One region of the Streptomyces sp. HSW2009 genome, then DNA from elsewhere that is predicted to be linked to it. Evidence: riboswitches for the same ligand, from Rfam matches in the RefSeq annotation. Region 1 holds a riboswitch; the other holds the start of a gene.
What was found. Region 1 has a riboswitch for glycine ahead of gcvP (aminomethyl-transferring glycine dehydrogenase). Riboswitches for the same ligand answer to the same signal wherever they lie in the genome.
Positions count from the first base shown of each region.

Region 1 (3,263 bases):
TTGGTCAGGTTGCTCGGCAGGGCGCACGGGGCCTCGCTGTTCGCGTTGGCCAGCGGGCGGGACGAGCGCCCCGTGGTCGCCGAGCGGGACACCAAGTCGGTGTCGGTCGAGGACACCTTCGACGAGGACCTGACGGACCGCTCCCGGGTGCAGTTCGAGGTGGACCGGCTCGCCGTCCGGTGCGTCGAACGGCTGCGGGCGGCCGGCAGATCGGGTCGTACGGTCGTACTGAAGGTGCGGCGTTACGACTTCTCGACGCTCACCCGCTCCGAGACGCTGCGCGGCCCGACGGACGACCCTGCGGTCGTGCGGGAAGCGGCCAGGCGGCTGATCGACGCGGTGGAGACGGCCGAGGGTGTGCGGCTGCTCGGCGTCGGCGTCACGGGGCTGGCCGACTACACCCAGGAGGACCTGTTCGCCCAGGCGGCCACCGAGCGCGAGGCGCTGGCGGGCGAGCAGCAGGGGCGGGGCGAGCAGGCCGGTGCCGGGGGCTCCCGGGGGGCCGCAGCGGCCGAGAGCGGCGCACCCGGGCCGCTCGCCGGCCCTGCCGAGCCTGAGCGACCCGAGCCGCCCCGGCGCTGGCTGCCGGGGCTGGACGTCGTGCACGCCGAGTACGGCGCCGGCTGGGTGCAGGGCAGCGGCGTCGGCCGGGTGACCGTGCGGTTCGAGGAGCCGTGGTCGGCCCCGGGCCGGGTGCGGACCTTCGCCGTCGACGATCCGGACCTCACGCAGGCCGAGCCGCTGCCGCTGATCCGCCCCGAGACAGGGCCCGCCGCGCCGGACCCCGAAGCGTCGTGTGACGCGGGGGAGCCGGTGGCGTCCCGGCCGGTGCCTCAGCCGCCCGAAGCCGTCCCCCCCCCCTCGTCCGAACCGGCGATATGCCCGAAGCCGGTGTCCGGCGGCGGGGTGGGAGCGCTGCGCCGCGAGGTGTCGAGCCCGTAGTGCCGGTAGAGCTGGACCTCCTGCTCGGGTGAGAGGTGCCGGCCGACACCGAGGTCGGGCGCACCCTTGATGAGCGCGCGGTCGAAGGGCACGCGCAGGACCTCGTCGACCACCTCGCTCGGCTCCAGGGGTACGAAGACGTCCCGCCCGAACAGGCCGGTGCGCACCGCCGCCCACTCGGGTGCGCCGGTCGCGTCGTCGAGGTAGACCTCGTCCACGGTGCCGATCTTCGTGCCGTGGCGATCGAACGCCTTGCGGCCTATCAAGTGCCTCGGATCGGTGTCCGTCTGCACCGTCCATCACCTCCAGCAAGGTCGTGACTGCCCTATGACACCTACGTAAGGGCACATCATGCCCACCGGCCACTTGAGGAAGCAGAGGAAGCAGGTGAAAACGTCGCTGGTAGGCTGGTCCGTGGCTGTCGACCCCGTGCGGGAGAGCCCTCCGCCGCAGGTAGGCGGGGGCGCCGAAGGAGCAAATCCTCCCCGGAATCTCTCAGGCACACGTACCGTACGGACGAGGTCACTCTGGAAAGCAGGGCGGGTCACGGACTGGCATCAGCCCGGAACCCGTCCTCACCGACGGTGAAAGCCGGGCCGCGATGCGGGCCGGTGAAGCTCTCAGGTCGCGATGACAGAGGGGGAGGCCGTTCGGGCACCAGCGCCATGGTGCCCCCGAAGGTCGTATGACCAGGAGGCCTCCGCAGATGACTGCACACCGCATCTCCCTGACCGAGTTGGAGCGCGGCACGCCCTTCGACGAGCGTCACATCGGGCCCGACCGTGAGGCACAGGCCAAGATGCTGGCCCAGGTCGGCTTCGGCTCGCTGGACGAGCTGACCGCGGCTGCCGTGCCCGACGTGATCAAGAGCGCCGAGGCGCTGCGCCTGCCCGACGCCAGGACCGAGCCGGAGGTGCTCGCCGAACTGCGTGCGCTGGCCGACCGCAACCAGGTCGTCACGCCCATGATCGGCCTCGGCTACCACGGCACCTTCACGCCGCCGGTGATCCTGCGCAACGTGATGGAGAACCCGGCCTGGTACACCGCGTACACCCCGTACCAGCCGGAGATCTCGCAGGGGCGCCTGGAGGCGCTGCTGAACTTCCAGACCATGGTCGCGGACCTGACCGGGCTGCCCACCTCCGGCGCCTCGCTGCTCGACGAGGGCACCGCGGCGGCCGAGGCCATGGCGCTCTCGCGGCGTGTGGGCAAGGTCAAGAACGGCGTCTTCCTGATCGACGCGGACTGTCTGCCGCAGACCATCGCCGTGATCCAGACCCGCGCCGAGCCCACCGGTGTGGAGATCGTGGTCGCCGACCTGTCCGACGGCATCCCGGACGAGGTCGCCGAGCGCGGCGTCTTCGGCGTCCTGCTCCAGTACCCGGGGGCCTCCGGCGCGGTGCGCGACCCGCGGGCGATCATCGAGCGGGCGCACGAGCTCGGCGCGGTCGTCACGGTCGCCGCCGCCCTGCTCGCCCTCACGCTGCTCACCTCGCCCGGTGAGCTGGGCGCCGACATCGCCGTCGGCAGCACGCAGCGGTTCGGCGTGCCGATCGGCTTCGGCGGCCCGCACGCCGGCTTCATGGCCGTCGGCGAGAAGTTCGCCCGCAGCCTGCCCGGCCGACTCGTCGGCGTCTCCGTCGACGCGGACGGCGACAAGGCGTACCGGCTGGCGCTCCAGACCCGCGAGCAGCACATCCGCCGCGAGAAGGCCACCAGCAACATCTGCACCGCCCAGGTGCTGCTCGCCGTGATGGCGGGCATGTACGCGGTCTACCACGGCCCGGACGGCCTGGCCGCCATCGCCCGCCGTACCCACCGCTACGCCACGGTGCTCGCCGCCGGGCTGCGGGCCGGCGGGGTCGAGGTCGTGCACGGCGCCTACTTCGACACGCTCACCGCGCGGGTGCCGGGGCGGGCGGCCGAGGTCGTCGCCGCGGCCCGCGAGGCCGGCGTCAACCTGCGGCTGGTCGACGCCGACCAGATCGGCATCGCCTGCGACGAGACCACCGGCCGCGCGGAGCTGGCCGCCGTGTGGGGCGCCTTCGGCGTGCAGGCCGATGTGGCGGAGCTGGACGCGGGCGTGGCCGACGCGCTGCCGCAGTCGCTGCTGCGTACCGACGCGTACCTCACGCACCCGGTCTTCCACCAGCACCGTTCCGAGACGGCGATGCTGCGCTACCTGCGCAAGCTGGCGGACCGCGACTACGCGCTGGACCGGGGGATGATCCCGCTCGGCTCCTGCACCATGAAGCTGAACGCGACCACCGAGATGGAGCCGGTCACCTGGCCGGAGTTCGGTGCGCTGCACCCGTTCGCGC
Region 1 is NZ_JBEHZD010000136.1:2,012-5,274, reverse strand. Features, by position in the region: gene AAHZ94_RS13105 (DNA polymerase IV) at 1-942, shown strand, start outside; gene AAHZ94_RS13100 (PRC-barrel domain-containing protein) at 834-1,235, opposite strand; glycine riboswitch at 1,365-1,463, shown strand; gene gcvP (aminomethyl-transferring glycine dehydrogenase) at 1,649-3,263, shown strand, end outside.

Region 2 (3,263 bases), on a different contig from region 1:
CACCGCACCCCGTACCGGAAGTCGCGTCGCACGCGGCGTCACAGCCGGCGCCGCAACAAGCCGTGTCCGAGGTCTCATCGGTCTCATCGGAATCGAAGGTGATCGCGGCCAGGGCCCCGGCCGCCGCGCGGTCCAGGAGCACGGTCGACGCGCAGCCCGGCGGCGGGCTGCCGGTCAGGGCGCGGGTGCGCAGCCGGGCCGCCGCGGCCCGGTGCCTGCGGAAGGCGTACGCGGAGACCCTGCGGCCCCGGGCCGCCTGCCCGGCCAGCGCAAGGCCGGGGTCCACGTCCAGCAGCACCAGGTGCAACGCGGCGCCGCGGCGGCGGGCGCCGCGGGCCAGCCAGTGGCGCACCCAGGGCAGGGTGCCGCAGTCGTGGACGACGACGCTGGCCCCGGAGCGCACGGCGCGGCGCAGCCCCGCGTAGTGCGCCAGGCGCACCAGTGGCCGGTAGACGGGGTAGCCGACCCAGCCGGGCATCATCCGCTGCCAGCGGTCCCTGGTGTCCTGCGAGTCCACCCGCCACACCGGGCCGCCGGCGGCGCCCCGGCCTAACAGCACCCGGCTCATCAGGGTGCTCTTGCCGCTGCCGGGCAGCCCGGAGACGACCAGCAGGTCCCCGGTGGCGTACCGCAGCTCCCGCACTGGACCGGGCCCGTCCGGCCGCGCCGCGGGGGGTGGGGCGACCGGCGCCGCGGGAGTGGCTGGGGTGGCGGAGCCCGCCCGGGCTGGTACTGCTGGGGCGGCCGGGGCGGCACCGCCTTCGTGAGAGCGAGGGGCCGCACCCCCCGCACGGGAACGGGGAACCGCACCACTCTCGCGAGAGCGAGGAACGGTGGTCGGGCGCGGGACCGGGCGCGGAGCCGAAGCGGCGAGTCCCGGGACGACGGGCTCCTGGGCAACGGGCGCCGGGCCCGCGGGCTCCACCCGGCGCCACCCCCCACCGCGCAGATCGATGACGGTCGGCCCGCGCCCCATCGGCAACGTCTCCCCCGGGTGCCGCTCGCGGTGCCGCACGGGTGGCGGCGGCAGCGAAGAGGAGGAAGCTGGAGGTGGTACCAGCGCGGGCACCTCGGGCCCCGCCTGCATGCCCTGACCCTGCAACGTGATCATCCTCCCCGAGCGCAACGGCGGCGGTCACCACGGTTCGTGTCCACCGAGTGTAAAGAAGAGGTAATGAACCCCACAGTGAATCGGATGCCGGACCGGGGGTCCATCGCACGGCCGTCCGTGTCATGATGTGCGCGCAACTGCATACCGGCCGCTCGAATCCATGCGGGAGAGTTCCTGGACCTGCGGTGATCCCCGCGATCACCCGCCGCCCGGGACGCCGAAGGAGCAAGTCCTCCCTTGAATCTCTCAGGCCCCGATACCGCGTGGACGAGGCAGATCTGAAAAGCGAGCCGTTCCTACGGCTCCACCCAAGGTGCAAGCCGGGCCCCACGCCAGGGGTCATGGCGAACCTCTCAGGTTCCGATGACAGATGGGGAGGATGTCCTCGCCAGCCCTGCCCACCCTTGGGAGTCCGCAACCGATGAGCAGCCTGCCCGATTCTCCGCGCCGCACCGCCCTGGACGCGACCCACCGCGCGCTCGGCGCCACCATGACCGACTTCGCGGGCTGGGACATGCCGCTGCGCTACGGCAGTGAGCGCGAGGAGCACACCGCCGTCCGCACCCGCGCCGGCCTCTTCGACCTCTCCCACATGGGCGAGATCACCCTGACCGGTCCGCAGGCCGCCGACGCGCTGGACTTCGCGCTGGTCGGCAACCTGTCGTCGGTGGCCGTCGGCCGCGCCCGGTACACGATGATCTGCGACGCCGACGGCGGCATCCTGGACGACCTGATCGTCTACCGGCTCGCCGACCAGACGTACCTGGTGGTCGCCAACGCCTCCAACGCCCAGGTGGTGCTGGACGCGCTGACCGAGCGCGCCGCCGGCTTCGAGGTCTCCGTGCGCGATGACCGCGACGCCTACGCGCTGCTCGCCGTGCAGGGCCCCGAGGCCCCGGGCATCCTGAAGTCGCTGACCGACGCCGACCTGGACGGGCTCAAGTACTACGCGGGCCTGCCGGGCACCGTCGCGGGCGTACCCGCGCTGATCGCCCGTACCGGGTACACCGGCGAGGACGGCTTCGAGCTGTTCGTGGCCCCCGGCGACGCCGAGCCGCTGTGGCAGGCGCTGACCGCGGCCGGCGAGCAGGTCGGGCTGATCCCCTGCGGCCTGGCCTGCCGCGACACGCTGCGCCTTGAGGCGGGCATGCCGCTGTACGGGCACGAGCTGACGACGTCGACCACCCCGTTCGACGCGGGTCTGGGGCGCGTGGTGAAGTTCGAGAAGACGACGAACGAGGGCCGCTTCGTGGGCCGCGAGCCGCTGGCTGCGGCGGCCGAGCGGGCCGAGCAGGCCCCGCCGCGCAAGCTGGTCGGCCTGATCGCCACCGGCCGTCGGGTGCCGCGCGCCGGCTTCTCGGGGGTGGCCGCGGACGGCACGGTGATCGGCGAGGTCACCTCGGGCGCCCCCTCCCCCACCCTCGGCAAGCCGATCGCCATCGCCTACGTGGACGCGGCGCACGCCGCCCCCGGCACCGAGGGCGTGGCCGTCGACATCCGCGGCACGCACGAGCCGTACGAGGTCGTCGCGCTCCCCTTCTACAAGCGCCAGCGCTAGCCGCCCACGGGCGCCAGCGCCAGCCGCTGCCGCCGGCCACGGCCGTACCGGGCATCCCTTTCGCAACGGCGCAATGGGTTCCGGCGGCTTTGAGCCGTTCCCCTTTGGGCCGTTCCACCCGTTTTCCCACCCCCTCGCACGAGCACGCCATCGCGTACAGGAGAATCAGGTCATGAGCAACCCCCAGCAGCTTCGCTACAGCAAGGAGCACGAGTGGCTGTCGGCCGCCACGGACGGCGCGTCGACGGTCGGCATCACCGAGCACGCGGCAGGTGCGCTCGGCGATGTCGTCTACGTCCAGCTCCCCGAGGTGGGCTCGGAGGTCACCGCGGGCGAACCCTGCGGTGAGCTGGAGTCGACCAAGTCGGTCAGCGACCTGTACGCGCCGGTATCGGGCGAGATCACCGAGGTCAACCAGGACGTCGTGGACGATCCATCGCTGGTGAACACGGCCCCCTTCGAGGGTGGCTGGCTCTTCAAGGTCAAGGTGTCGAGCGAGCCGGACGACCTGCTGTCGGCCGACGAATACACCGCCTTCACCGGCAACTGAGCAACCTTCCACCGCCCTGACGACTCTGATCTGATCGGGATGTC
Region 2 is NZ_JBEHZD010001330.1:10,204-13,466, forward strand. Features, by position in the region: partial or broken gene AAHZ94_RS36210 (AAA family ATPase) at 95-757, opposite strand; glycine riboswitch at 1,265-1,383, shown strand; gene gcvT (glycine cleavage system aminomethyltransferase GcvT) at 1,533-2,669, shown strand; gene gcvH (glycine cleavage system protein GcvH) at 2,842-3,219, shown strand.
Region 2: another riboswitch for glycine. It lies ahead of gcvT (glycine cleavage system aminomethyltransferase GcvT); the one in region 1 lies ahead of gcvP (aminomethyl-transferring glycine dehydrogenase).